DNA from 4 places in the Magnetospirillum sp. 15-1 genome. Region 1 is predicted to be linked to each of the others. Evidence: riboswitches for the same ligand, from Rfam matches in the RefSeq annotation. Region 1 holds a riboswitch; each other region holds the start of a gene.
What was found. Region 1 has a riboswitch for cobalamin ahead of CP958_RS02575 (carbohydrate porin). Riboswitches for the same ligand answer to the same signal wherever they lie in the genome.

Region 1 (7,315 bases):
CCGGCGATGCCGAACCCCACCAGCACCAGCGCTCCGATTCCGACGCTGACCACCAGCCGGTCGATGTTGCTGTGCAGTTCGCCCAGGTCCTGGCGGGCCATGACGATCCAATCCGAGCCGGGCAGGCGCTGGGCCAGCACCACGTCGCGCCCGCCGCCGGGATGCTGCATCTGCATGGGGCTGGCGTCGTCGGCGGCCAGCCCGAACGCCTCGCGCACCTCGTCGTCCACATTGGCACCGCCGTGCCGCCGAGGAAAGAACACCTCGGCCGCCGCCGCGCCGCCGCGGCCGAGGATGATTTCGCCGGTCTGGCCCAGGGCCTCCACGTCGGCGGCCATGGCGTGCAGCCCCTCGGCGTCGAACAGCAGCAGGTCGTGCCCCTCGCGGGTGCCGTCCCGTCCCAGGACCGGCGCCGAGGCCAGCAACACCCAGCGCCCCCCCACCATGGCCGGCGCCCCCAACGCGGGCGGCTCGCCGGAATCAGGCGTCCACAGTTCGGGCGGAATGGCCTTGCCCACCGAGACCAGGGGCCGGAAGTCCCGCCCCAGCCGGGTGATGCCCAGCATCTCGCGCGACAGCTTCATGGAATCGACCAGCTTGTCGGCGGTGAAGGCCCGAAGCTCGTCGGCGGTCATGGCGCCCCGGTTATGGGCGGCCAGGGCATCGCGGATGACGCTGCGGCTGGTTACCTGCCGGGCCAGATCGCCGGCGCGGGCCACGTTCTCCCGCAATGTCGCCACCTGCAGGTCGAGGCCGTGGTCGAAGGACTTGTCCGCCGCCTCGGCCATCTGGCGATGCAGGGGAATGATCGAGGCGAACGCCACGCCCAACCCCACCATGGCCATGGCCAGTACCGCATAGACGATGATATTGCGCTGCAGTTTGACAGCGTCGATGACCTGCACTCGAACCGACCTCCACCCTGGAATTTGACTTTTATCAAATCAACGCGGGGGGCCGCAATGGCTACAGGAAAGACCCGACGGCCGCCATGAAGCCCGATGGGTTGTCGGCATGGACCCAATGGCCGGCGCCGGCAACCTCGACGGTGGCGGCGCGGGGGAACAGTTCGGCGATCACGTCCTCGTGGGCCGGACGGATGTAGTCCGAGGTCTCGCCGGCCACGAACAGGGTCGGCCCGTCGTAACGGGTGCCCTCGGGGAAGCGGGGAAAGGCCAGGATGTCGTCCATGTGGGCGCCCAGCACCGCCAGATTGGGCCGCCAGCGATAGCCGCCCGCTCCGCCTTCCAGGTTCTGCATCAGGAAGGCCCGCACGCCCCGGTCGGGAATGGCGGCTGCCAGGGCGGCGTCCACCTCGCCGCGCGAGGTGACTTCGGCCAGCGCTACTCCGCGCATGGCCTTGATGTAGGGAGCGAAGGTATGGCTGTAGGATACCGGCGCGATATCCACCACCACCAGCCGCTCCACCATCTCGGGACAGGTCAGCGCCAGGGTCATGGCCGCCTTGCCGCCCATGGAATGGCCCATCACCGCCGCCCGGCCGCCCAGATGCTCGATCACGGCGGCCACCTCGCGGGCCATGAAGGGATAGTCCATGATCTCGGTCCACGGGCTGGCGCCGTGGTTGGGCAGGTCCAGCGCCAGAACCCGGCGGGTCTCGCCCAGGCTCTTGACCACCGCCCCCCAGTTGCGGGCCGAGCCCAGCAATCCGTGCAGGATCAGCAACGGTATCCCGTCCGGGGCATCGGCTCCGGCTTCGATGGCGTTGAGCTTCATCAGTGCCTGAACAGGTGGGACCGGCCGACCAGCAGGCGGCCGATATGGCGCCCCACCACCTTCATCAGCGAGAAGGTGGGGCGGACGAACTCCACCGCCACCCAGTCGGGTCCGAGGGCGCGTACCATGGCCACGCCCTTGGCCAGGGGATTGGGGTCCTCGTAGGCCGAGCGCAGTTCGAAGGTGAAGCGGTAGCCGTGATTGAGCAGGCCGGGCGGTCGCCGGAATTTCAGCCCGCCGATGGAGATGTCGACGACCTCGACCAGGATGCCGTCGAACAGCATGAACAGGCCCTCGCCCTCGTGGCGATCATCGATGCGGCGGTCGTTGCTGGCGGACTTCACGAATGCTTCCCCTCGCGGGTGGACGACGAACCAGTCTATCAGGGCACGCCGCCCGGCGCATCCATCCTGTTGGCCGCCCCTGCTCCTCCGATAATGGCACGGAGAATACCCCCGGAGAAATACCAATATCAAAAGTATGGTATTAAGCCCTTGGTAGATTTCAATTTTACGGAGTTTACGAATCTCATACCAACACTGGGGACTCTCCTTCCAATGCACGCCCAAGGAGCGTTATTGGAATTGCTATAATTCAGCCACTTCGAATTCTCCGGCAATGCCGGCGAAGCAACATAAAGACCTGAGAGTGGGGAAACGCCATGACCGAACAGCTCAACTCCGTCACCGTGACGTCGTCGCATACGCTGCTGAAGGCGGCCTTGGAGGATCTGGAGCGGGCGGTGCCGCACTCACGCCCCGGCGACAAGGTATCGCTGGTCGCCAATCAGTGGCAGGACACCTTCATCATGACGGCCCGCTACGGCTGGCTGCGGATGCCCCACTGACGCGGCCCGCGCGCCGTCGGCAACAGGCGATGGCGCGCCCTGCTGGGCTCGAACCAGCGACCTGCCGCTTAGAAGGCGGCTGCTCTATCCAACTGAGCTAAGGGCGCCCGTCGTCGCCAGATGGGCCCGGCGGAATTGGGGCCGCTTTAGAAGCGGCCGAATTCCAGCTTGTCGAAACGGAAATTGTCGGCGTAATTCTTGGGCTTCTGCAGACGGGCGTTCTCGGTGGCCACCGTGTAGTCCATGCCCTTCTTCTTGGCGAAGGCCACGGCCTCTTCCATGGTGGCGAACTTGACGCGGACCTGCGAGGTGGTGTCGGTCGAGCCCAGCCAGCCCATCAGGTTGTCGGGCTGCTTCGGAGCGGCGGGCTCGTATTCCAGGACCCAGGACTTGGCGTTGCCGTTCCGGCCGGATTGCATGGCGGTCTTGGCCGGGCGATAGATGCGGACCTGCATCAAAGTCTCTCCTGCTCGTCATAAGTCCTGGTACGGGCGGGACCGTTTTAAATCAAGGGGTTGGCACCCATCGTACGGTTCCGCCCGCAAGGTATAATCGACGCCTGGGGAATCCGCAAGAACCTACAGCTTGAACACGGTCCTCAGGCCGATCACCGTGGCATCGGGGATGGTCTTGGACGAGTTCTCGGGCAGGGTGGCGGTACCGCCCGGATGGACCACGTACTGGACGTCCGGCACCACGGTCATCCAGGGGGTCACCTGGTAGCGGTAGGTCAGTTCGACGACCGCCTCGTAATCATGGTCGGGAGCGGTGGCGGTGCCCAAACGCCTGGCATCGGCGTCACGGGCGGCCAGGGCCGAACTCATCCGGCCGAAGGCGAAGCCCATGGCGGCGACGTCGTCGTCGCGACCTTCGAACGGTCCCTTGTAGCTGAGGCCGGTATCGAAATAGAACGGCATCTGGTTGCGGTCGTCGGGCAGGCCGGTGACCCGCAAAAAGGCCGACAGGCCCAGATCCTCGGTTCCCGCCTCGCGGTAGAGCATGCCTTCGGCGATGCCGTAGACGGCCCAGTTGCCGCGATGAGTCTTGGCGGCACCGGCCGAACCGTCGCCCAGCGATACCCCGGCCAGATCATAGCGCTGGTCGGTGGCGCGGCCGTTATAGTACCAGCCGCCCAGCTTGAACATGGCCGGCAGCCCCGCCGCACCCTTATCCTGATTGAGGCCGTACTGCACCTCGCCCATCCACACCGGCGGCTGATCGACGGTGTAGTCGACGCCGCTGCGGTTGCGCTTCTGGGCGTCGCCGCCGGCATTGGTGCCGGGGGCCACGTTGCCGGTGAACAGACCGGCCAGCAGCGCCAGTTCGCCGGTCGGCTGGACCTTGAGCCGAGTGCCCAGATTGGAGATGGGATAGCCGCCGCCGCCGCTCTGCATGTTGGCGGCGAAGGCGCCGGGCCAGCCGAAGGCGGAGTTGATCAGGTTGGTGGCCACCACGGAGTTGAAGAATTCCTCCTGCATGGGCAGTTGGCCGAAGCGCAGCGACACCATGTCGTCCAGCGCGCTCTGCTGCAGCCACAGAGAGAACAGCCGGGTCGAGGGCGCCGCCTCGATGTCGCGGACCGGGATCAGGTTGCCGATGAAATTGGCCGACAACTGGCGGCCCTGGATGTGCAGGCCGGTGACGTGGAAGGTGCCGCCCTTCCAACCCACGGCCTGCTCCAGATCGGCATCCACGTCCACCTGGAGCAAGGCGTCGGCCACGGCGCGGCGCCTGATGCCGCCTGACGGATTACCCAGCATCTCGGCGGTGTAGGCGGCGTTCACCTTGACGCCCTTCTCGGCCAGATCGGAGCGCAAGCCGCCCCAATCGCCGGTCAGGGTATCGCGCTCCCAGAAGCCCTTGGGCGCCTCGGTCTCGGCCCGCGAAGCGGCGAAAGGCAGGCACACCCCGACGGCCACGGCCAGTCCGGTGACGAAAAATCCAGTCTTCATGTCAAAATCCACCCTCAAATAAGCGGCGCAGGTCCACCCACCTCCGGGACACCCCGCCCGGGGAAGCGCGCGCACGCGACGATGATGGCAGGTCTCCTGGCTCGCGGGTCAAAGGAGCCTGCCCCAGCCTTCCCGGTTCGATACGGCCCCCCGGTGGACGTCGGGGCCGAAACCAGTGGCCTTCTCGGCGGGCAGCTCCTCTCCGCCTACAGTTGCGGGGGCAGCCGCGGGTTCCAGGCGACAAGCCCTTGACCGCGTTCCCTTTTCACCTCGGGTCGCCCGTGGGCGGCCGTCGGAACCATCTGGCCGAAGATGTACCCGCGCCTGTGTCCTAATGCAAGTTGGACCTCTGCCCAGGCCTGGGTTAGAGTTCGCGCCCAATGGAGATACCCCTGGGGTGAGACGGACGGATATGGCCGAGGCCGATTCGCATTTGCCACCGGCTTCCGATATGGATGAAGACACGGCACCGCCGCCGCCGGCCGAGGGCGGCTGGCTCACGGTCAGCGAGTCCGTGACGCGCCCGCAATCCGGCGGCGGACTGCTTGCTCCGCTGGTGCGGGGATTGGGCCGGCTGGCCGCCAGTTGGCGCTATCTGGCCGAGCCGGCCGAACGCCATGCCCTGCTGCAATATGCGCGCGGCGGCCTGTCCCGCGTGGCGCAATCGTTCCATCGCTCCCCCATGACCGCCAGCATGGAGGCGGGGGAACCGCCGGTCGTGCTGCCCTCCGCCATGTCCGAGCCCGATGCGGTGCCGCCGTTCGATCCGGAAGCGGCGCTGGCCCGCCTGCGCTCGGCCCTGCGCCAGTTGCCGGAAAAGGGCGAGGTGGTGGTCCCCGGCAACCTTCAATCCCTCGACCGCCTGCTGGGCGACCCGCCGCCGGCCATGGATTTCGAGGCGGCCGATCTGCTGCACGATTGCTTTCCGCGCGGCACCCGCCATTCCGGCAACCGGGTGCTGCTGGCGGTGGCCCGCAACCTGACCCGCAATTTCGGCCGCCCCGGCCGCCTGCCCATGACCAGCGGCAAGGCCTGGACCATGCTCGCTCCGGCGGTCTTCGCCGACCAGATGGCGGCCCAACTGGCCGAGATCAGCGACTTCATCCTGACCTGGCAGGCCCAGGAAAAGAGCTTCCTGATCCTGGAATTCGCCGAGGTGGAGCTGATCGAATATCTGTTCGAGCATCTGCACCCCCGGCGCCACGGCGTCCTGCTGATCAAGGTGATGGAGTTCAAGGTGCTGTCCACCCGCCGCGCCGGGCTGCTGCGCCGTATTCCGGCGCGGGTCAGGCGCTTCGTCCAGCACACGGCGGGGGCCGATCCCTCGGTGCCGCTGACCTATGCCCGGGATTCCGCCATCCTGCTGGAGCTGATCGAGCGGCGGGTGGGCTTCCGGCCGGTGACCGAAGCCGCCGCCGCCGCCCGCGCCGAGGTGGAGAAGATTCTCGCCCGCCTCTCTCCCCCGTCCCCGGAGCCGGGAGCGTCACCGCCGCTCGCCCCGCCGCCGGCCAAATCCGATCTCGAGCAGATCATGCAGACGCTGGGGGCGCCCCCCGCCCCCGCCGCCCCCACGCCGGCTCCGCGGGAGATGCCGGACCGCATTTCCGCCACCTCGCCGCCCGTACTGCCGGTTCAGGCGGTCTCGGTCGCCGCGCCACCCCGCCCCGCCGCCCCACCCCGCCCCGCCGCCCTGCCGGTACCGGCGGTTCCGCTCCGCAAGCGCTTCGGCAACCGGCAGAAGACCGAGGCGGTGATGCGGGTGCTGGCCGGGGAAAGCCGCGAGCAGGTGGCCGCCACCTGCGGCGCGACGCCGGAGATGCTGGACGGATGGCTGGAATCCTTCCTCAGCGGCGGAAGCTCGGCCCTGGCTCCCAAGGCTCCGGCACGGGCCAGGCCGCGCCAGGCCCGGACCAAGACGGCGGCGGTGGAGTCCGCCTCCCTCGACGACCTCAAGAGCAAGCTGCACGCCCTGCTCCAGACGGTCGAGGTCCTCAGCACCCAGATCCAGGCCCTGCCGCCGGAGCCGGTGGCGGCCCCGCCCGCCGCTCTGCCGCCGCCCGCCCCGCCGCAAAATGCCGCCGCTCCGGCCGAGACTCCGCCCGGCTTCCCCGCCGAGGACCCCAATCCGCCGCCCCGGCCGAAGCGCAGCCGCAAATCCCCGCGGCGGTGAGATACCGTGGAAATCAAAGCCAATAATTGACACGCCTCGTCACGCCACGCCTTTTGGGTGGCGTCGGAATATAGGAAGACGATCCGCGCCGTTCCATCCTCTCCGCCTCGACGGCCGGATCACCCGGCGATAAGTCGGATCGGATGATCGATTCGGGAGGATATTCCCGTAAGGACTATATGCCTTACGGCTATATCGCGCCGGCTCCATGACGAAACATGACGGAGATCACAGACAGCCAAAGCGGCAGACTGCCTTGCTTCCATTGAAGCAAGGGGGTGTACTGCCCTCCGGCGCGAAACAACGCGTCACATAGTGCGACGACTTGTTATTGTACGTAACTCGGTGTTTATGATTTCCCTGTCGTAATTATTCTGGAGGCTTGACCCCATGGCGCGGATCGCGGTGGTCGAGGACGAAGCTCCTCTTCGGGCGGATCTGGTCGAGTACCTTTCGGCGTGCGGGCACGATGTGATCGGCTGCGGCGACGGCAAGGAGCTTGACCGCGCCCTGGATGAACGTCCCGTCGAAATCATCATTCTCGACATCAACCTGCCGGGAGAGGGGGGATTCTCCATCGCCGGCCGGCTTCGTTCCCATTCCGACATC
Region 2 (7,315 bases), on a different contig from region 1:
GGCAGGCCGAACAGGTCGATGATCAGGTTTTGGGTGCGGATCGCCTCGGGGATGTCGGCGAAGGGACCCAGGACCGACATGCGGGCCGTGGTGCCCAGCGAGCCCCAGTGCAGCGGCACCACCATGCGGGCGGAACCGCTGTCGGCCATCGCCGCCTTGATGCCGCGCACCGCCGCGCCGGCCACGAAGCGGTCGAGCTTGGGGATGGATTCTCCGTCGGCGGTGGGATAGGCGCGCGAGCCCTCGTAGGCCGGCTCTCCCGGCTGGTCGACGCGCAGCACCTGGGCGCGGTAGGCGCCGATCACCTCGCCCTCCTCCATCCAGGTGGGCCGCCAGACCAGGGACAGGGCCGCATCGCCCGGCAGGGGCGGGGTGGCGTCCAGTCCGGGCGCCATATCGGCCGGAGCGCGCTCCACGGAGACGGGCTGCCAGTTCGGGTCGCGGTTTTCCCGCGCGGCCCGTTCCATGGCGGCCCATTTAGGGTCGACGGCGCGCCGCGGGGCGGCATCGTCGGCCGGGGCGATGGGGCCGCGGGCCGGAGCCTGCTCGGCGATCACCGCCCGCGTTTCGGTCACGGCGGCGGCCAGGGCTTCCAGGTTCAGTTCGCCGTCCCCGGTCAGGGCGTCGCCTAAGGAAATCTCCGCCGCCAGGGCCAGGGGGCGGTCGTGGCCGGCGAACTGGCTGCCCACCAGCCGCGTTCCCAGCTCCTGGGCGATGCGCACGGCGCGGCGCCGCGCCTCGGCGGCCGGCGTGTTGCGGAACACCAGCACGAACAGGTCCGAGCCCTTGCGGCCGAAGACGTTGCCGGCGCCCAGATGAAGATTGATGACGCCCTCGGCGATCAGCATCACCTTCTCGGCGATGCGGCTCCACTTGTCGCCCACCGCCTCGTGGAACTCCACCAGGGAGATCAGGTGCAGCTTGGTCTGGTACTGGCCGTCATCCTCGGCCAGCAGGCCTTCCAGGGCCAGGGTGAAGGAATCATCCACCAGGGACGAGGAGCCCGCCTCGGCGGGCAGGACGATCTCCTCCTCCTCGGCGGCGGCGGACCGTCCCCCCATCAGCCGTCCGAAGGCGGCCAGCGGCCGGGCCAGCGTGGTCATCAGACCGCCCTTGGAGCGTTTGTCCTTTTTCGCCATGCCGCCGCCTCCTCCGAGGCTTAGGGTTTGAAGTACTTGGCCGCCAGTTCCACATACTTCCCGGCCGAGACCGGGAAGAAGGCGATTTCCTCGTCGCTGAGGCGGCGCAGCATCCTGGCCGGATTGCCGCCCCACAACTCGCCCCTCTGGACGCGCTTGCCCGGCGTCACCACCGCGCCCGCCGCCACCATGGCGCCCGATTCCACCACCACGCCGTCCAGCACCACGGCGCCCATGCCGACGAAGCAGGCGTCTTCCAGGGTGCAGGCGTGCAGGATGGCGCCGTGGCCGATGGTGATGTCCGAACCGATATAGGTGCCCAGCTTGCCGCCGGTGACGTGGACGACGGTGCCGTCCTGGATGTTGGTGCGCTCGCCGATGCGAATCTCGTGCACGTCGCCGCGGATGACGCAGTTGAACCACACCGAGGTGCCGGCGCCGATCACCGTGTCGCCGATCACCACGGCATTGGGGGCGACGAACACGTCGGGGGCGATGGTCGGGCTGACGCCCTGAAAGGGAAGGATATTACCGCTCATCGCTGTCCTCACGGGAACATGGGTTGCTGTTCGAGCGCCAAGGTCTCGGGCAGGCCGAACATCAGGTTCATGTTCTGCAGCGCCTGACCGGACGCGCCCTTGACCAGATTGTCGATCACCGAGGTGATGATGATCCGTCCGGGGACCCGGTCGTCGAACACGTTGATCACGCAGTGGTTGGAGCCGCGCACATGCCGCGTGTGGGGCACCACGCCCTCGGGCGCCAGCCGCACGAAGGGCTCGCCCTCATAGGCCTTGGCCAGCCGGGTGCGCAGGTCGGCGGCCTTGGCGCCGCCCCTGGTCTTGACATAGATGGTCGACAGCATGCCCCGGCTCATGGGGATCAGGTGGGGGGTGAAGCTGACCAGCACCGGGGTGCCCGCCGCTTGCGCCAGTCCCTGCTCGATCTCCGGCGCGTGCCGGTGGCTGGCGACGCCATAGGCGTGCATGCCCTCGGTCACCTCGGTGTAGAGATTGGCCTCCTTGGCGGCGCGCCCGGCGCCCGACACGCCCGACTTGGCGTCGATGACGATGTCGGCGGCCTCGATCAGCCCGGCCTCGAGCAGCGGGATCAGCGGCAACTGGACCGACGTGGGATAGCAGCCGGGATTGGCCACCAGCCGCGCCTTGGCCACCTTGTCGCGAGCCAGTTCGGTCAGGCCGTAGACCGCCTGCTTCTGCAATTCGGGAGCCCGGTGCTCGTGGCCGTACCACTGAGCATAGGTGTCCACGTCGAACAGCCGGAAGTCGGCCGACAGATCGACGATCCTGACCGAGGCGGGCAGGGCGGCGATCACCTCCTGGGTGGTGCCGTGAGGCAGGCAGCAGAACACCGCGTCCACGGCCTTGAAGTCCACCTGATCGATGGCGACCAGATCGGGAAGCTTCAGGCCGCCCAGATGGGGAAAGACCGATTCCATGGACTGGCCGGCCTTGCGGTCCCCGGTCATCACCTTGATCTTGAAGGCCGGATGCAGCGCCAGCAGGCGCACAAGCTCGGCGCCGGTATAGCCGCTGGCTCCCAGGATGGCGACGGAAACGTCCTTCATGATGACCCTACTTCCTTGAACATGGGGAGCGGACGATAGCAGGCCATTTTCCGGGCGACAACCGCGCGAACTTGACGTCTCCATTGCGGCATTGTAGAGCCATGTTCGTCCTGCATCCCGGAACACGGTGAAATTCCGTGGCGGTCCCGCCGCTGTAATCGGGGACACGGACCACGGGGCCTTCGGGCCCAGCCACTGGCGAAACGCCGGGAAGGCGTGGTTTCCGTGGCTGATCCGAGAGCCAGAAGACCTGTAGGACATGGTTGAACGAGGGGCGAAATCCGATGGTAAAGGGTTTCGGCGAAGGCGCATCCGCGTCTTGGCCGTTAGCCCCTTTGGCATACGAAGGAATCGCCATGACCAAGACTGAAAGCAAGCCCCGTCCCACCGTCATCGCCAGCCGCAAGACCTGCGATGCCGAGGGCACCGGCCTGTCCCATTACGTCCTGATGGACAAGCAGGTGAAGCGGTGACTCTGGCGGCCCCCATCCTTGGGGGCCGTCTTCCCGACGGCCTCCAGCGGTTCGAGATCGGCCATGCCGACTACACCGCCCTGATCGACGCGGACAACGCCTTCTGGGCTCTGGTGCGCAAGGACGAGATGGAAACCGTCCTCGACGACGGCGCGCTGGAACGCGACTGGCGGGCCAAGCGCGAGGATTTCGCCCGCGAAATGGACATGCTGCGCTTCCACCTGAAGCCCTCGGCGGTCTATTTCAACCCGACGGAACGCTGCAACCTGGATTGCTCGTACTGCTACATCCCGCAGACCATGCGGCGCACCGGCGAGCATATGAGCCGCGATAAGCTGCTGGAAGCCATGGCCCGGCTGGACGAATATTTCGCCCGCACCGTGCCCGAGGGCCGCAAGCCGCAGATCATCTTCCACGGCGCCGAGCCACTGCTCAACCGTGACGCCATGTTCGAGGCCATCGACACCTATTCCGACCGCTTTCGCTTCGGGGTGCAGACCAACGCCACCCTGCTGGACGACCGGGCGGTGGAGTTCCTGACCTCGCGGGGCTGCGGCATCGGCCTGTCGCTCGACGCTCCCGTCGCCGAGGTGGCCGACCGTTCCCGCAAGCGCTGGACCGGCGACGGCGTGTTCAACTCCACGGTGGATGCCATCCGCCGCCTCAAGGGCTATGCCGGCTTCAATGTCATCTGCACCATGAATCGCGAGAATCTGGGGCAGTTGACCGACATGGTGGAATTCCTCCATGCCGAGGAGGTTCCGGCCTGCATGCTCAACGTCGTCCGCTGCACCCAGCCGGGCGGACAGGGGGCGTGGGCCGAGGACGAGGCGGTTTCCAAGGCCTATCTGGCGGCGCTCGACCGCACCCATCAGCTTTACCGGGAAACCGGCCGCAAGCTGGTGGTGGCCAATTTCGTCAACATCCTGATCTCCATCCTGGCACCCACCGCCCGGCGGCTGATGTGCGACATCTCGCCCTGCGGCGGCGGTCGCTCGTTCTTCGCCCTGGCGCCCGACGGCTCGCTGTTCCCGTGCTCGGAGTTCATCGGCCTGCCGGCCTTCGCCGGCGGCAATCTGTTCACCGACAAGGTGGAGGACGTGCTGGAAAGCCCGGCCTTCAAGCTGGTGACGGGCCGCAAGGTCGAGGACATCAAGGCCTGCTCCACCTGTCCGGTACGGCATTTCTGCGGCTCGCCCTGTCCGGCCGAGGCGCACGAGGCCAATGGCGGCATGGAGCAGATCGGCGCCTATTGCGGCTTCTATCTGGATCAGGCCCAGTACGCCTTCCGCCTGATCGCCGACGGCATCGCCGAGGACTATATGTGGGACGGCTGGGACGACGGCACCGAAACCGCCTTCGCCTTCGGCTGCTAGACGCAAGTCCCCCTCTCCCGTCCGCCAGGAGAGGGGGACTGTTTATTTTACTCCCGTGTCGGCTTGGGCATGGGCGGTTCTTCCCCCGCCGGTCCTGCCTCCACCTTGGTCGCCTTTTCCGGGGCGGGCAGGGGCTTGGCCTCCACGTCGGGCAGCGGTACGGCGCTCTGGTTGGGCACCGGCTTGGCGGCCGGACCGGCGGGCTGGGCCGGAGCGAGGGGCGTCGGCATCGTCGGGTCGGTCCTGGTGGCCGGCATGGCTCCGCCCTCCAGGCGCGGCAGCATGGCGCTCATCACGTTGGTGGCGAGGTTGTGGGCGATGACCGCCAGCTTGGGCGGCTTGCGCTTGCGCTCGAAGCCGCTGGAGGTGGCCTTGTAGCGCTGGTCGGCGCGTTCGGGGCCGAAGCTGTCGTCATCCTCGTCGGGCAGGTCGAAGCCGCGTGCCGACGCCGTCGTCTTGTCGGTCTTCTGCCATTCTTTCAGCGAGCGGCTGTTGACCACCGCCAGGATGCGTCCCGACTTGACGTCGAGGATGCGGGCGCGCAACTCGTAGCCGGTGCTCGACTGGGTGGAATCGGCCACCAGCACCTCGACCATCACATCGGCCATGGTCTGCATGGCCATGACCTCCACCGTCTTGGGATCGATCTCCTCGGCGCCGGCTCCCATGATGCGGGTGATCATGGTGCGGTCGACCACGCTGGCGTCGGCCTGCAGGAAGGGGGCAAGGAAGCCGTCCTGGAATTCCCATTCCCAGGTCTCGCCGCGCGCCGGGCGCTCGGCCGGATCGCCGGCGCGGCGTTGGGTCTCGGTGACGCTCTGGCGACCGCCCGACTGCTTGAGGGTGAGGTCGCCCTCGGTGGAGTTGCGGCTCTTGTCGGCGGTGACGGTGCGGGTCTCGGAATACCACTGGGCCAGGGTATCCGACAGTTGCCGGTTCCACCAGAAGGCCAGGCGCGGCCGGCCGCCCTGAGTATAGGCGTCCTTGAAGCGCGCGATGACGTCTTCCTGGGGCTTGAACGGGTTGGGCCTGACCGCGGCCGCGTCGAGCGCCTCGCCGCCGTCGCGGACGGGGGGCGCCACCTTGGCCGGCGGCTGGTAGGGCGGCACCTTGGCGCCGACGGTCTGGGCCTCGGCCATGACCGGGACCAGCAGGGCGAGGGCCGAAACGGCCAGCAGGCGCGTGATCATTTGCCTTCCCTCATCTCGATCATGTAGCCGTCCACGGTCTTGTCGCCCAGCGACAGCTCGCGGTAGGTGTTGGAGGTGCGCGGCGCGAATTGCATCCGGCGCCAGGCGCTGACCGGCTCGGACGCCGCTCCGTCGGCGGCGTAGAACTGGGTCCGGGCCTCGGCGGATTGCGGGAAGTCGGTGCAGTTGACCACCTGGGCCACCACCTCCACCGTCCCCGTCTCGGTGCGCCGTGCGGCGATGGAGCGCACGTAGAGCTTCCGGATGATGTTGGGGTCGGTGATGTTCACCGAGTTCATGGGCATTTCCTTCAAGGGCGATTTCTCGTCCTCGACCATGGCGGGTCCGGCCACCAGATCGCGCTGGCTGGCGACGCGGGACATGTCGCAATGGGGGGCCGGGTCCAGGGAGGCGCAGCCGCCGAGCAGCAGCAGGCCGAAGGCGGGAACGAGCAGGCGCTTCATGGCGATGACTCCTTGGACTTGGTATTCGTGTCCGCCGCAGGGGCTTTCGCTTCCTGTGGCGCGGGTCTGGCTTCCACGGCGGGAATGACGATGGGCGAGGCCATCACGTCGGGGGGAACGCTGTTGGGGGCGCGGGGATTGCGCGGAACGGCCGAGCCGTGCCGTGCCCAGACCAGACCGCACTTGCCGGCACGCCGGATGGGGACGTCCACCGTTTCCAGCGACGAGCCGCCCGGCGACTGGAACGCCACGGACAGCGTGGTGACCTTGTCGGGCAGGGCCAGGGTCAGGCCCTGGACCCGGTCGGAAAGATTGTCCCAATAGCGGGTGTCCGCCTGGGACTCGATGGAGTGGGCGAACAGCTTGGACAGCCCGCCGATCACCGCGAGGCCGGCCCCCACCATGGCGGCGCCGGCCTGGGTCCGCTCGCGGGCTTCGCGCTGCTCCTTGGTCTCGCGCCGCCGGGGGCCGCTCTCGGTCGCCACCTTGGCGGCCAGCACCGCGCCGACCAGGGCGACGTTGCCCACCGTATCGGCGGTGTCCTTGAAGTCGGCCTTGCCTTCCAGGATGGAATCGAACGGCCGGCCGCCCCGGGTCGAGGCCTGACGGAAGATGTCCTCCAGCAGGACGGCATTGGCGTCGGCAGGGTCCTTGGGGTGGTCGGGATCGGGCCAACTGATGCGGGCCGTCTCGGTGCTGCCGCTGCGCTTGATCCTGAGGCGCGGCCCGTCGGAAATCTTGACCGGGGCGGTGCCGGTCTCCACCAGCACCAGTACATTGTCCTTGTCGCGGGGCAGGGGGGCATCCTTGTTGATGGCGCGGAACTCCTTGAAGTCCTCGGCGGCCAGGGACGTGTTGCCCGAGCAATGGGCGGCCCAGCCCTGCAGGAACGGCATCAGGGCGAAATCGGCGCGGTACTGCTCCTCCTCGGCGAAGGCATCCTGCAGCAGGCCGCCCTTGAAGCTGGCCCGCGCATTCTCGTAATCGCCGGCCTTCATGTACAGCAGGCCGCGATAGTAATAGGCCATGACCCGTTCGTAGGGCTCGCCCTTGAAGTCCTTGATGGCTTCCTTGACCCACAGGCC
Region 3 (7,315 bases), on a different contig from region 1:
ACCTGCCCAAGGACCCCGCCCTCCTGGCCGAGGTGGCGCCCATCCTGCGCGGCCTGCTGGCCAATGGCTCCCGGCGCCGGGTGCTGGATTTCCGCACCTCGTCCGCCATCCGCGCCTATGTGGACGGCGCCGAGGTCGGCCGCTACTCCCAGCAGGGCGTGGTCACCCCCGACCACACCATCCGCACCAAGAACTGGCCGGTGGTGCTGCCCGCGCCGCAGGCCGGCAAACTGGCGGAGTGGGCCGAGGGCGCCAAGGCGGCCATCGACGCCTTCGAGGCCAAGTACCACGCCTATTTCAGCCGCAACAACCAGCGCCTGGGCGGCATCAAGACCGAGCTCGACCCCAAGCCCTGCGTCGCCCTGGTACCGGGCCTCGGCCTGTTCGGCGTCGGCGCCTCGGCCAAGGATGCCGGCATCGCCGCCGACATCGCCGTCAACACGGTGGAGAGCATCACCGACGCCGAGGCCATCGGCCGCTTCGAGCCGGTGGGCGAGGCCGATCTGTTCGACCTGGAATACTGGTCGCTGGAACAGGCCAAGCTGGGCAAGGCCGCCGAGAAGCCCCTGGCCCGTCAGGTGGTGGTGGTCACCGGCGGCGGATCGGGCATCGGCGCCGCCACCGCCAAGGCCTTCGCGCGCGACGGCGCCGAGGTGGCGGTGCTCGACCGCGACCCGGAAGCCGCCGCCAAGGCCGCCAAGGCGTGCGGCGGCAAGGCCATCGGCCTGGCCTGCGACGTCACCGACGCGGCCTCGGTCCGCGCCGCCTTCGACAAGGTGGCCGAGCGTTTCGGTGGGCTGGACGTGGTGGTCAGCAATGCCGGCGCCGCCTGGCAGGGCGCGGTGGGCGAGGTGGACGACGCCACTCTCAGGACCTCGTTCGAACTGAATTTCTTCGGCCACCAGAGCGTCGCCCAGAACGCCGTGCGCATCTTCAAGGCCCAGGGCACCGGCGGCGCCCTGCTGTTCAACGCCTCCAAGCAGGCGGTCAATCCGGGCAAGAATTTCGGCCCTTATGGCTTGCCCAAGGCCGCCACCATGTTCCTGATGAAGCAGTACGCGCTGGACCACGGCAAGGACGGCATCCGCTCCAATGCGGTCAACGCCGACCGCATCCGCTCGGGCCTGCTCACCGACGAGATGATCAAGAGCCGTTCGTCGGCGCGCGGCCTGACCGAACAGGATTACATGGGCGGCAACCTGCTGGGCCGCGAGGTCACCGCCGAGGACGTGGCCGACGCCTTCCTGTGGCTGGCCAAGGCCTCCAAGGTCACCGCCTGCACCCTCACCGTGGACGGCGGCAACATCGAGGCGTCGCTGCGGTAGTCGGTGACCTTGTCATCCTCCTGTGTAGCCGACCACCCGGTCTTTGAGGGAAACGGCTTGGGCCGCCGAACCACGAAGGCGCAGAGGCACGAAGAAAAGAGAAGAAAATAAATTTTTCTTCTCTTTTCTTCGTGCTCCTTCATGCCTCGGTGCCTTCGTGGTGAATTTGGCCGTTGGGATACTGAAGAGATCCCCATCAACAACCGCTCGGGATGGCAGGAAAGCCGGGAGGTCTCAGCACGTCGGACAACGCACCACGGGCAGGTCGCGCTTGATCCAGCCCGGCCCGGCGCCCGAACCGCCCATGCCCTCGGAGACGTCGAGGATGCGGGTGAAGCCGGCCTCGGACAGCGCTTTGGCGGTGGCCCCCGAGCGGTTTCCGGTGCGGCAGATCAGGGCGATGGGGGCATTGCGGTCGCCGTTGGTGGTGGCCAGCAGGTCGCGGATGAAACCGGCGCCGCCGTCGGGATGGCGCATGGGAATCAGCCTGGCGCCCTCGGGCACCCCGGTCTGCTTCCATTCCTCGGGCTGGCGGATGTCGACCAGGACCACGTCACCCTTCTTCACCGCCTGCAGCGCGTCGGGAGCCGAAATGGTCTTGATCTCCGCCGCCAGGGCGGTCCCCGCCATCACCAGCCAAGCCGCCATCGCCATCATCAGGGAACGCATCATATCCGCCTTTTGCTTATTGAGGCATTTCTAATACACCCTCTGCCGGGCCGCCATCAAGGCCAGCGCCTCCTGGCGGGTCCGCACCCCCAGTTCCAGCAGCAGCGGCGGCTCCAATCCGCAGGCGGCCAGCGAGTCGCGGTCGGCCAGCACCTGGGCGGCCTCACCCTGGGCGATCACCCGCCCCCCCTGGAACAGCGCCACCCGGTCGGCGAAGCCATAGGCCAGATCGACCTCGTGGGTGGTGAACACCAGGGTGGCCCCCGCCTGGGCGAGACGATCGAGCGCCGCCAGCAGGCGTTTGCCCCCCTGGTGGTCGAGACCGGCCAGGGGTTCGTCCAGCAGCAGCACCTCCGGTTCCATGGCCAGGGCCCCGGCGATGGCCACCCGCTTCTTCTGGCCGAAGGACAGCATATGAGTGGCGCGCCCGGCCAGTTCGGCGATGCCCAGGGCCTCCAGCGCCGCGTTCACCCGCCGGCGGGCCTCCGCCTCGGACAGGCCGAGATTGAGCGGCCCGAACGACACGTCCTCGGCCACCGTGGCGGCGAACAACTGGTCGTCGGGCTCCTGCAGCACCAGCCCGACCCGGCGGCGCCAGCCGGTCAGCGCCGCCCGCGAATACCCTATGGCCTCGCCTCCCAGCAGCACGGTGCCGGCGGCCGGCTTCAGCGTGCCGTTCAGGTGGAGCAGCAAGGTGGTCTTGCCCGCCCCGTTGGGTCCCAGCACCGCCAGCCGCCGCCCCCGCTCCACCGCGAGATCGAGACCGGCCAGGGCGGCGACGCCGCCGGGATAGGCATAGCAGAGGCCCCTGGCCTCGAGAATCATCCCAGCCACAGGCTCACCCCCGCCAGCAGGGCGTGACCGCCCAGAATCAGCGCCAGGGCCGGTCCCGAGGCCGGGCGCGCGGTGGAAATCATGGGCAGCGAGCCGTCGAAGCCCCGTGCCGCCAGTCCCGTCTCCAGACGCCTTGCCCGTTCCATGGCGCGCGGCAGCAACTGGGCGATCAGCAGGCCGAGGGAGCGCACCTGCCGCCGCGGCCCGAACCAGCCGAGACGCGCCTCCTGGGCGGTGCGGATGGCCGTCGCCTGGTCCAGCAGCAGGAACAGGAAATGCCAGGTGAGCAGCATGATCTCGGCGATCTCGGCCGGCAGGCCGATACGGCGCAGGCCGCGCACCAGATCGGGAGCCGGGGTGGTGGCGGCCAGCAGCAGCAGGGCCGAGGCGGCGGAAGCGGCGCGCAGTACCACCAGGGCGGCGCGGCGGCCCTGGTCGGCGGCCAGATGCAGGCCGTGTGAATCCACCTCCACGGCCAAGGTGGCGGCACCGGTCAGCACGAAGCCCAGCGGCAGGGCGTTGAGACGCAGCCAGTCGCCGGCGGGCAGCCGCGCCCCGCCCAGGGCCAGGCCCCAGACGGCGCCCAGCACCAGCGCCCCGCCCGGCCAGGGCGGCAGGATCAGGGCCAGGACCAGCAGGCCGAGGGCGAGCGCCGCCTTTTCCGACGGCGCCCGCTTTCGCCACGGCCCCGCCTGGGACAGGCGGTCAATGGCGAGACTCATTTGCTGGAACGACCGTGCCGCCGTCCGATGACGTAGCCCAGCAGACCGGCTCCGAAGGCGGCCTGGACCGCGAACAGCAGCCCCTCGATCTCCTTGGAAGGCTGCCAGAACGGCCCGGTCCACTTCTCGTAGGCGGGATGGGACGAGGTCACCACCTCGCTGGCCGCGTCGTCGGTGCCGCCGAACTGGCCGGCCGGGTTGAGGATCAGCGGAGCGGCGACGATCAGCAGGGCGGTGCCCAGCAGCAGGGAATTGGTGCGCGCGCTCATGCCTTGGCTCCTTCGATCCGCATGCGGCGGCCGGCGAGGGCGTTCATCACCACCACGGTGACCAGTCCCTCGGCCACCGCCAGGGGCGCTTGCGTGATGGCGAAGATGCCGCCGAACTTGGCGAAGGCGCCGGCAAAGCCGGTCTCGGCATCGGGAAAGGCCAGGGCCAGTTGGAACGAGGTGACCACATAGGTGGCGAGATCGCCCAGAAACGCCGAGAGGAACACCGCCACCGCGACCGGAACGCCGAGCCGCCCGGCGAGGCGCCAGACGCCATAGGCCACCCACGGCCCGGCGATGGCCATGGAGAAGACGTTGGCCCCCATGGTCGACAGCCCGCCATGGGCGAGCAGCAAGGCCTGGAACAGCAGCACGATGGCGCCGATCACCGCCATGATGCCGGGACCGAACTGCATGGCGCCCAGCGCCGTGCCGGTGGGGTGCGAGCACGAGCCGGTGACGCTGGGCAGCTTGAGCGCCGACAGCACGAAGGTGAAACCGGCCGACGCCGCGATGTCGAGCCGCGCCTCGGGCCGTTCGGCCACGATGCGCTTCAGCGAGCGCGCACCCAGCACCACGAAGGGGGTGGAAACGCAGGTCCAGGCCAATGCGTGCCCGGCGGGAAGAAAACCTTCCATGATATGCATGATGAACAGACTCCGTTCGTCGAGAGACTTCACTCGTCGCCGCGAAACGGAAAACTGACCCGACGGCACACCCCGGCCGAACGGGCTCGCAAGCGACTCTCGATGATGGCAGGTCTCCTGACTCGCGGGTCGTTGGGTCCGGCATAGCCTTCCCAGCCCATTTTCGGGCCAGTGGCGTCTCTAACGGCCGGAACCTCTCCGCCTACAGTTGCGGGGGCAGTCACGGATTTGACCCTCTTTTCGAGGGGCGCACCGCGTTCCCATTTTCACCCCGTGCCGTCGCCGGCCACGGGGAACCATCGCCGGGCACTATAATTTCGCCATGATCGGGATGCAAACCATTCCGGGACTGGTGGATTTGGGCCTGCTAGATTATGGCCCTGGCCTGTTTGAGGAGGTTTCCCGTGTCCCATACCATCGCCCTGGTCGACGACGACCGTAACATCCTGACCTCGGTCTCGATGGCGCTGGAGGCCGAGGGCTTCAAGGTGCGCACCTATACCGACGGCGCCGAGGCGCTACGCGGCCTGACCAGCCAGCCGGCCGACCTGGCCGTGCTCGACATCAAGATGCCGCGCATGGACGGCATGGAGCTGCTGCAGCGCCTGCGCAAGCAATCGGCCATCCCGGTGATCTTCCTCACCTCCAAGGATGACGAGATCGACGAGTTGCTCGGCCTGCGCATGGGCGCCGACGACTACATCAAGAAGCCCTTTTCGCAGAAGCTGCTGATCGAGCGTATCCGCACCCTGATCCGCCGGCTGGAGGCCAACGCCGCCGGACCGGACGAGGGGGGCGGCGAGACCCTGGTGCGCGGGCTGCTGGTGCTCGACCCCGGCCGGCACATCTGCACCTGGAAGGGAAAGGCGGTCGACCTCACCGTCACCGAGTTCCTGCTGCTGAAATCCCTGGCCATGCGCCCCGGCCACGTCAAGAACCGCGACCAGTTGATCGATGCCGCCTATGGCGAGTCCATCTACGTGGACGACCGCACCATCGACAGCCACATCAAACGGCTGCGCAAGAAGTTCCGCGAGGTGGACGACGAGTTCGCCCAGATCGAGACCCTGTACGGCGTCGGCTATCGTTATCGTGACGAGTGAGTCGCTGTCATGACGAGTGAGCCTGGGCCTTCCCGGCGGCGCCTGCCCCGCTGGCGGCTGCTCGCCTCGCCGCTCACCCGGCGCATCCTGGCGGTCAACCTGCTGGCGCCCATCGTGCTGGTGGCGGGCGTCATGTATCTCGACCGCTACAAGCAGGGGCTGATCCGCGCCGAACTGGACGGGCTGGGCACCCAGGCCGAGATGGTGGCCGGCGCCATCGGCGAGGGCGCGGTGTTCGAGGAAGAGATGGGCTTCTTCGAGATCAATCCCGACATGGCGCAGCAGATGGTGCGCCGCCTGTCCGAGCCGGCCAAGTTCCGCGCCCGGCTGTTCGGGGCGGTGGGCGAACTGGCCGCCGATTCCCGCGTGGTAGGCGGCGCCAAGGGCTCCATCTACATCGAGGAACTGCCGCCGCCCACCCCGCCCCACTGGGCCGACCGGCTGGCGCGGCAGTGGGACCGCTGGGCGCGATGGATGCCCAGGGACGAGACCCTGCCGCTCTACCGCGAGCATCCCAACGCGCGGGCCGACGATTTCGAGGAGGTGATGAGCGCCATGGCCGGACGGCCCGCCTGGGCGGTGCGGTCGCGCAAGAGCGGCGCCCTGATGCTGTCGGTGGCGGTGCCGGTCCAGCGCTACAAGCAGGTGGTGGGCGCCCTCTTGATCACCGCCGACGGCACCAACATCGCCCGCTCGCTGTTCCAGGTGCGCATCGCCATCCTGCAGGCCTTCGCCGTGTCGCTGGCGCTGACCATCGGCGTGTCGCTCTACATGGCCGGCACCATCGCCCGGCCCATCCGCCGGCTGGCCCTGGCCGCCGAGCGGGTCCGCCACGGTCAGGGCCGCGTCCACGCCATTCCCGACCTGTCGCGGCGCAAGGACGAGATCGGCGAGCTGTCCGTGGCCCTGAAGGAGATGACCGAGGCCCTGTGGCGGCGCATGGACGCCATCGAGGCCTTCGCCGCCGACGTGGCCCACGAGATCAAGAACCCGCTGACCTCGCTCCGCTCGGCCGTCGAGACGGCGGCGCGCATCGAGGACCCGGAAAAACGCGCCCGCCTGATGGCCATCGTGCTGGACGACGTCGGGCGCCTGGACCGGCTGATCAGCGACATCTCGGACGCGTCGCGCATCGACGCCGAGATGAGCCGGGCCGAGACCGGGCCGGTGACCCTGGACGCCATGCTCGACACCATGGCCGAGATCTATCGCGGCACCTGCGAGGACCGGGGCCTGCGCTTCGAGGTGGAGCGGCCCGGGGGCGACGCCCTGGCGGTCCAAGGCATCGAATCGCGTCTGGTCCAGGTACTGCGCAACCTGATCGCCAACGCCGTGTCGTTCAGCCCGGAGGGCGGCCTGATCCGTCTTGCCGCCCGGCGGGACGGCGGACGCATCGTGCTGACCGTCGAGGATCAGGGGCCGGGCATACCGCCCAACAAACTGGACGCCATCTTCGAGCGTTTCTACTCGGAGCGGCCCGAGGGCGAGAAGTTCGGCACCCATTCCGGCCTGGGCCTGTCCATCTCGCGCCAGATCGTCGAGGCCCATGGCGGCACCATCCGCGCCGAGAACCGCGAGGCCGACGGCCCGACGGGGGGCGGAGCCCGATTCGAGGTGAGCCTGCCCGCGTCGGACTGAAGCGAGCGCACCACCTTTATTCCGCCGCATTCCGGTGGCCTGATACGTCATCACGTTTTTGGGGAGCACACGCTCATGAACAAGACTCTGATCGCCGTCCTTGCCGCC
Region 4 (7,315 bases), on a different contig from region 1:
CGTGATGACCTTCGAGGAGCATCGCGGCTCGCTCAAGGGCAAGGTGGTGGCCTGGGTGGGCGACGGCAACAACGTGGCCGCCAGCTGGATTCACGCCGCCGGCCATTTCGGCTGCGAGATCAGGCTGGCCTGCCCGGAAGGCCTGATGCCGTCGCGCCGCGCGGTGGACTGGGCGCGTGCCAAGGGCGCCAGCGTGGTGCTGACCACCCACCCCGCCGAGGCGGTGGCCGGCGCCCATCTGGTGCTGACCGATACCTGGGTATCCATGGGCTGCAAGGATGGCAACCGCCACGAACTGCTGGAGCCCTATCAGGTCAACGAGGCGCTGATGGCCAAGGCGGCGCCCGACGCCCTGTTCATGCACTGCCTGCCCGCCCATCGCGGCGAGGAAGTGACCGATCCGGTCATGGACGGCCCGCAATCGGTGGTATGGGACGAGGCGGAAAACCGCCTGCACGTCCAGAAGGGCATCCTGACCTGGTGCCTGGCTTGACCGATTCGGTCCTGCCCTTCGCCGTGATGGGTGGCGCGGTGCGTGGCCGTCTGGCGCGGCTCGGGAGTGCGCTGGATACTATTCTCGACGACCAGCATGCCTATCCGGTGCCGGTGGCCGCCCTGCTGGCCGAGACCATGGCGCTGGCCGCCGTGCTGGCCACCTCCATGAAGTTCGACGGCATCTTCACCCTGCAGGCCCAGGGCGACGGCCCGGTCTCGCTGCTGGTGGCCGACGTGACCAGCGGCGGCGACGTGCGCGCCCACGCCCGTTTCGATGCCGCCCGGCTGGGGCAGGTGCCGCTCGCCGGGCGGGCCTCGGTGCCCGCCATGCTGGGCAAGGGCTATCTCGCCTTCACCGTCGACCAGGGGCCGGATACCGAACGCTATCAGGGCATCGTCGAACTGGAAGGGCCGACCCTGGAAGATTGCGCCCGGGCCTATTTCAAACAATCAGAGCAGTTGGACACCGCCATCGAGGCCGTGGTGCGTCCGCCGGCCGACGGCCTGGGCTGGGCGGCCGCCGCGCTGATGATCCAGCGCATGCCGGCCGGGACCGGCAGCGCTCCCATCCTGGTGGCCGAGGAGGCCCGGGAAACCTGGCGCCGCGCCGAGATCCTGCTCTCCAGCGTCACCGGCGCCGAGATGGTCGACCCCACTCTGGAGCCCGAGCAATTGCTCTATCGCCTGTACCATGCCGAACAGTTGCAGGTCTTCGAGGCCAAGGCGCTGCAGGCCCGTTGCCGCTGCTCGCGGACCAAGGTCGAGGCGACGCTGCGCTCGCTTCCCGCCGCCGAGGTGGCCTCGGTGGCCGACGAGGCGGGCCGGATCGTGGTGACCTGCGAGTTCTGCCGCACCGACCATGTCTTCCGCCTATCGGAGCTGCAGCCGTCTTGACGGTCCGCCACACCGCACCGATATTGAGCCCACATCGTTGCAAGCCAAGGGGAACCCTTCCCATGATCTCTCGGCATTTCCGCCTGATGGTGGCCGTCGTCGCCGCTCTTACGGCCAGCGCCTGCCAGAACGCCAGGCCGCCCATGCAGAAGCTGCCCGAAATCAGCTTCGCCAACCTGCGGCCCTTCCAGCTTGACGTCGGGCAGTTGGAGATCGTCTCGGAGTTCGTGGCCCCCGGCCGCTCCCCCCATATCGAGCACCTGATGCCGGTGTCGCCCGAAGGGGCGGCGCAGCGCTGGGCCCAGGACCGCCTGAAGCCGGTGGGCCGCACCGGCTCGGCCCGCGTGGTGATCAAGGACGCCAAGGTGGTCGAGGTGCCGCTCGCCATCGACAAGGGCCTGAGCGGCGCCTTCAAGAAGGAGCAGGAACTGCGCTACGACGCCGCCCTCAACGTGGCGATCCAGATCCTCGACCAGCGCGGCATGATCCAGGGCGAGACCATGGCCCAGGCGACGCGCTCGCGCACCGTGGCCGAGGGCATCACGCTCAACGAGCGCGACCGGGTGCTCTATGACATCAGCGAAAGCCTGGTCAGGGACATCGACCAGCAGATGGCCCAGTTGATTCAGAACTATCTCGGCCGTTGGGTGAGGTAGAGTCCATAAGGATTTGGATCGAATCAGATTCCGCGCTTGACGGGCGGCGCTCGCCACCTTAAAAACGCGGCTTCCTCCGATCGGAAGATCGGGCCAATTTTCCACGGATAGCCCCGGCGTACGGCCGAAATGGCGAATCCGGCGAACGACTTGAAGCGAGGATTTTACCATGGCACGTCGCTGCGCCATCACCGGCAAGGGCGTTTTGACCGGCAACAACGTCAGCCACGCCAACAACAAGACCCGGCGTCGGTTCCTGCCCAACCTCCAGGAAGCCTCGCTGCTGTCCGACGCCCTGGGTCATGCCGTGCGCCTGCGCATCTCGACCAATGGTCTGAAGACCATCGAGCACAACGGCGGCATCGACTTGTACCTGCTGTCCATCGCCAGCACCAAGCTGAGCGCCGAGGCCCGCCGCCTGAAGAAGCGCATCGAGCGCGCTCTGGCGAGCAAGCAGGACGCCGTCGCGGCCTAAGCCTCGCGTCATCGTGTTTGGAAAGGGTCCGTGGGCAACCACGGGCCCTTTTGGCGCTTCCATTCCTCCGCTTCCGCTCCGCCGCAGACGGAAACGACCGCCTCGGCCCGCCATGGTCGTTGGTCTCGCGGGATTGCCCTCGCACGGCACAGCCATGGTTCAGGCGGCCCCTTGAGCGGTCACGGGGCGTGGGCGCCGTCAGCGATCTGGGGTGGGGGAGCGAAACTTCTCTCAGTTTGGACGGGTGTGTTATTCTGGCGGAGCGGGTTTGATGGGCCGTGATCCATCACATCCCCGCCCCAATCGGGGCGATCCGGCGGAACAAAGGGAAGTTTCCCTGACGGAGGCGGACATGCAGGACCTCCCCCTCGCCAAGGCATTCACGTTGATCGAGCCGGGGCCCGTGGTGCTGGTCACCACCCACGACGGGACCCGGGACAATGTCATGACCATCACCTGGACCATGGTGCTCGACTTTTCGGCTGATTTCGCCATCGCCACCGGGCCATGGAACCATTCCTACGCTGCGCTGTGCGATACGCGCGAATGCGTGCTGGCCATTCCCACGATCGACCTGCTCGATACCGCCGTGGGCATCGGCATGTGCTCGGGCAAGGACACCGACAAGTTCGCCCGATTCGGCCTGACCCGCGCCACAGCCAGCCGGGTGCGCCCGCCGCTGATCAGGGAGTGCCTGGCCAACATCGAATGCCGGGTGGTCGACATTGTCGAACGCTACGGCATCGTCGTGCTGGAAGGTGTCGCCGCTCATATGGACACCACGCGCGCCGAACGCCGTTTGGTCCACGCCGTCGGCGACGGCACCTTCATCGTCGACGGCGACCGGCTGGACCGGCGCGACATGATGCGGGCGAAGCTGCCGGACGGACTGGATTAGGTCCTGTTGACAAAGGGGATTCCCAAACTCAGCCGGACGTGATTCAACCCTGGTCTTTGCGGAGACCAGTGGTATGCGTGGCGATCTGACGGACGAGGAATGGGGGATCATCGGGGAGTTGCTGCCCGCTGAACGGGGGCGCGGTTGCCGTCCTTCCCATGACAACCGCCGTTTCATCAACGGCATGCTTCACGTGCTGCGGGTCGGCTGCCCGTGGCGCGACATGCACGAGCGTTACGGCAAATGGAATTCGGTCAATGTCCGGTTCCGCCGCTGGGCCGAGCAAGGCGTGTGGGATGCCCTACTGGAAACGTTGGTCGATCTCGGCCTGACCGACGATTGGCAGCATATGATCGACAGCACCATTGTCCGAGGGCACAGCCAAGCCGCTGGCGCAAAAGGGGGACTCATAAGGAAGGCTTTGGTCGAAGCCGCGGCGGCTTTACGAGCAAAATCCACGCCCGCGCAGACGGTCAGGGACGCCCTCTTGGCTTCAAGCTGACCGGCGGCGAAGTCTCGGATTATCAGGCGGTCGAAGACCTGATGGCGTTGCCGACCGCCACCCCGCGCATGCTGCTGGCCGACAAGGGCTATGACGGCGACGCCGTGCGCGAGAACCTGCTCTTTCACGGCATCCTGCCGGTCATCCCGCCCCGGTCCAATCGCTCCCAGCCCATTGCATGCAACTTCCTGCGATACAAGGATCGCAATCGCATCGAGCGCATGTTTAATCGCCTCAAGCAGTTCCGACGCATCGCCACCCGCTACGACAAGACCGCCAAATCCTTTCTTGGATTCCTGCATCTCGCCGCTGCCAAACTATGGCTACCGGCCTTTGTCAACAGGACCTAAACACCTAGACGGGAACGAATGTTCCCTTGCCGACCGCATCCTGGTCCTGGCGCACACATTCCGTCAGGACGCCACCCTCCTCCTGCCGGCCCCAGCCGTCGAAGTGCAGCAGCGTCTCCAGGGGCAGACGGGGCCGCCAGCCGGCGCTTTCCAGTTCCGGCTTGGGGTGGTAGCCCCGCACCCGGCCGAGACACAGATAGGCCACCGGAATGATCCCCTTGGGGATGTTCAGGATTTCCTGCACCTCGGTGTTGTCGAAGATACTGACCCAGCCGAGGCCGAGTCCCTCGGCGCGCGCCGCCAGCCACAGGTTCTGCACCGCGCAGACGCTGCTGTAGAGGTCCATGGTGCGGATATGGGTCCGGCCGATCACCACCGGACCGGCGCGGTCGCGATCGCAGGTGACGCAAATGTTGACGGGCGACTCGAGAATCCCCTCCAGCTTCAGCGAGCGGTAGACGTCCCGCTTGTCCTCGGGGAACATCTCCGCCGCCTCGGCATGCGCCTTGAGGAAGGCGTCATGGACGCGGCCCCGGACCTCCCGGTCGCGCACCACGACGAAGCTCCACGGCTGCATGAAGCCGACGGAGGGCGCATGGTGGGCGGCGATCAGCACCCGGCTCAAGACCTCGTCCGGGATGGGGTCGGGCAGGAATTCGCCCCGCGTGTCGCGGCGCGTCAGCATGGCCCGGTAGACGGCGTCCCGCTCGGCGGCGGGCATGGGAGCGGCAGGCAAAAGAGAGCTTTGGGCATCCATCAGCTTTCCCCTGTGATGGCGTGCGCCCAACCGGTGTCCAGGCCGGAAGGACCATCTCCACTTGGCCGGTCTTCTGACTCGGGTTCATCCCAGCGAGGCGCCTTCCCAGCACAAAGCCAGTGGCATCAGCCTGCCGGTCCCCCATACAGCGTTGGGCACGTCGCGGACTTTCACCGCGTTCCCGATTCTCCGGTGCGCCATAAGCGCCCCGGCACCGAGTGGATGGCCCATTCATAGATCATGTCTCGCCGGGAAGCATCCCAAAACACCCCCCTGACTCCGAGGCGGCGGGCACGTCGGTCACAGGAGTTCCAGCGGAACCCGGCTCAGCTCGTTGTTCTGGTTGACGAGCTTGTGCAGCAAATAGCGGAAGATCAGCTGCTCGCCCTCGGAGAGCGGCTCCAGCAAGGTGCGCTGGAAACGCCGCACCGGCTCGCCCAGCTCCGCCAGCATGGTATCGCCGGCCTCGGTGATGAACAGGGACTTGATGCGGCGATCCTTGCCCTCGCGCCGCTCCAGCAGGCCCTTCTTTTCCAGCCGGATCACCACATCGCCGATGGTCGAGCGGTCGAAGGCGATCATGCGCGCCAGCGACCGCTGGTCGACGCCGGGAAATGCCTTGATCACGGTCAGCGAGGCGAACTGGACCGGCGTGATGCCAAAGTCCTGGGTCTCGTTCAGGAAGATCGACACGGCGATCTGATGGAGCCGCCGGGCCAGATGTCCGGGATTGCCGTAGATCGGCAGGGCGTCGTTCTCGCCCGTATCCAGCAGCGCCTCCGGCATGGTTCGTCACGTCCTTCAATTTCGCCCGTGCCGGGCATCTGACCCCAATTCACCGGCAACCTCAATCCCCCATGCGCCGAATTTATGTATGTATACGCACTATTTTAATTCCCAATTACATCGTGTTGCGGTGCGGAAAGTTATTGTCACGGCAACATGATCCGGCGGCATCCGGGGGGAATACTGGCGATAGGCCTGATATCATAGGATATATACGCCATTCGGCGGCACTCACGATATTGCCGACTGAATGACAATTCATCGAATCGAATTGACAGCATACTGTCCTTTATGGTCCAGTACCCACATAAGAGGTGCGGCCATTGGCCCGCCCGACAAAAACAGAGGGAGGTCCGAGATGGCCTTGAATGAGGCGGCCCTGGTGAACGCCATTGCCGACATGGACGAAGACGCGGCCCTTCGCCTGTCGCGCGAAGCCCTGGATCAGGGCTTCGACCCCCAGCGCATTCTTGATCTTTGCCGCGCCGCCATGGATATCGTCGGCGCCCGGTTCGAGAAGAACGAGTACTTCCTGCCCGAACTGATGATGGCGGGCGAAATGCTCGAGCAGATCGGCGCCATGGTGAAGCCCCTGCTGATGGACGACAGTGACGGCGAAGCCGCGGGACCGGTGGTGCTGATCGGCACCGTGGCTGGCGATCTGCACGACATCGGCAAGAATATCGTGACCTTCATGCTGGAGGTGAACGGCTTCAAGGTGGTGGACCTCGGCATCGACGTGCCGATCCAGACCTTCGTCGACACGGTCCGTGACTTGAAGCCGGCGGTGATCGGGCTTTCCGGCTTCCTCACCCTCGCCTTCGACGCCATGAAGGATACCGTTGCCGCCATCGAGCAGGCGGGCCTGCGCGACGGACTCAAGATCATGATCGGCGGCGGCCAGGTGGACGAGACCGTCCGCAGCTATACCGGCGCCGACGCCTTCGGATTGAACGCCATGGCCGCCGTCTCCCTGTGCCAGGGGTGGATCGGCACGGCCAAGGCCGCCTGACGGGAGACTCCGACATGATCGCTTCCCCCGCCCAGACTCCCGAGGCCAAGGTCGCCTACGACGCCCGCTGGCAGCGGGTGATGGATTGCGTCAACCTGAAGCAGCCCGACCGCCTGCCCATCGGCATGCAGCCCACCTTCTGGCTGGCCAAGTACGGCAACATCACCTGCCGCCAGCTGATGTACGACTACGACAAGACGGCGGAGATCGCGGCTCGGGCCATTCAGGAATTCGAGCCCGACTGCCACAGCCCGATGTTCCTGGCCACCGCCTCGGGCCGGGCGCTGGAGGCGCTGGATTTCAAGCAGTTGCAATGGCCGGGGCACGGCGTCGGCGACAACCAGCCCTTCCAGTATCTGGACGCCGAGTACATGAAGGGCGACGAGTACGCCGAATACCTGGAGGACCCCACCGGCTATTATTTCCGCCGTTATCTGCCCCGAGTGGCCGGCGTGTTCGAGGGCTTCGAGGAACTGCCGTCCTTTTCCAG

Region 2: another riboswitch for cobalamin. It lies ahead of cbpA (modified peptide precursor CbpA); the one in region 1 lies ahead of CP958_RS02575 (carbohydrate porin).
Region 3: another riboswitch for cobalamin. It lies ahead of CP958_RS23685 (energy-coupling factor ABC transporter permease); the one in region 1 lies ahead of CP958_RS02575 (carbohydrate porin).
Region 4: another riboswitch for cobalamin. It lies ahead of bluB (5,6-dimethylbenzimidazole synthase); the one in region 1 lies ahead of CP958_RS02575 (carbohydrate porin).

The regions. Positions count from the first base shown of each region.
Region 1 is NZ_FXXN01000015.1:57,620-64,934, forward strand. It holds gene CP958_RS02545 (HD-GYP domain-containing protein) at 1-905, opposite strand, end outside; gene CP958_RS02550 (alpha/beta fold hydrolase) at 967-1,737, opposite strand; gene CP958_RS02555 (PilZ domain-containing protein) at 1,737-2,081, opposite strand; gene CP958_RS02560 (hypothetical protein) at 2,399-2,584, shown strand; tRNA gene CP958_RS02565 (tRNA-Arg) at 2,615-2,691, opposite strand; gene CP958_RS02570 (ETC complex I subunit) at 2,731-3,039, opposite strand; gene CP958_RS02575 (carbohydrate porin) at 3,163-4,536, opposite strand; cobalamin riboswitch at 4,605-4,854, opposite strand; gene CP958_RS02580 (helix-turn-helix domain-containing protein) at 4,934-6,706, shown strand; gene CP958_RS02585 (response regulator transcription factor) at 7,097-7,315, shown strand, end outside.
Region 2 is NZ_FXXN01000013.1:47,022-54,336, forward strand. It holds gene CP958_RS01640 (hypothetical protein) at 1-1,139, opposite strand, end outside; gene CP958_RS01645 (gamma carbonic anhydrase family protein) at 1,160-1,678, opposite strand; gene argC (N-acetyl-gamma-glutamyl-phosphate reductase) at 1,687-2,730, opposite strand; cobalamin riboswitch at 2,847-2,977, shown strand; gene cbpA (modified peptide precursor CbpA) at 3,084-3,200, shown strand; gene cbpB (peptide-modifying radical SAM enzyme CbpB) at 3,197-4,576, shown strand; gene CP958_RS01665 (hypothetical protein) at 4,624-5,766, opposite strand; gene CP958_RS01670 (hypothetical protein) at 5,763-6,230, opposite strand; gene CP958_RS01675 (hypothetical protein) at 6,227-7,315, opposite strand, start outside.
Region 3 is NZ_FXXN01000028.1:498,841-506,155, forward strand. It holds gene CP958_RS23660 (bifunctional aldolase/short-chain dehydrogenase) at 1-1,325, shown strand, start outside; gene CP958_RS23665 (rhodanese-like domain-containing protein) at 1,560-1,997, opposite strand; gene CP958_RS23670 (ATP-binding cassette domain-containing protein) at 2,025-2,819, opposite strand; gene cbiQ (cobalt ECF transporter T component CbiQ) at 2,816-3,550, opposite strand; gene CP958_RS23680 (energy-coupling factor ABC transporter substrate-binding protein) at 3,547-3,819, opposite strand; gene CP958_RS23685 (energy-coupling factor ABC transporter permease) at 3,816-4,466, opposite strand; cobalamin riboswitch at 4,556-4,782, opposite strand; gene CP958_RS23690 (response regulator transcription factor) at 4,871-5,569, shown strand; gene CP958_RS23695 (stimulus-sensing domain-containing protein) at 5,579-7,207, shown strand; gene CP958_RS23700 (hypothetical protein) at 7,283-7,315, shown strand, end outside.
Region 4 is NZ_FXXN01000028.1:433,262-440,576, reverse strand. It holds gene argF (ornithine carbamoyltransferase) at 1-493, shown strand, start outside; gene CP958_RS23425 (Hsp33 family molecular chaperone HslO) at 481-1,389, shown strand; gene CP958_RS23420 (hypothetical protein) at 1,452-2,045, shown strand; gene rpmB (50S ribosomal protein L28) at 2,215-2,520, shown strand; gene CP958_RS23410 (flavin reductase family protein) at 2,873-3,418, shown strand; partial or broken gene CP958_RS27190 (IS5 family transposase) at 3,492-3,809, shown strand; gene CP958_RS27185 (IS5 family transposase) at 3,710-4,270, shown strand; gene bluB (5,6-dimethylbenzimidazole synthase) at 4,275-5,027, opposite strand; cobalamin riboswitch at 5,073-5,261, opposite strand; gene CP958_RS23395 (MarR family winged helix-turn-helix transcriptional regulator) at 5,328-5,813, opposite strand; gene CP958_RS23390 (cobalamin-dependent protein) at 6,172-6,825, shown strand; gene CP958_RS23385 (uroporphyrinogen decarboxylase family protein) at 6,840-7,315, shown strand, end outside.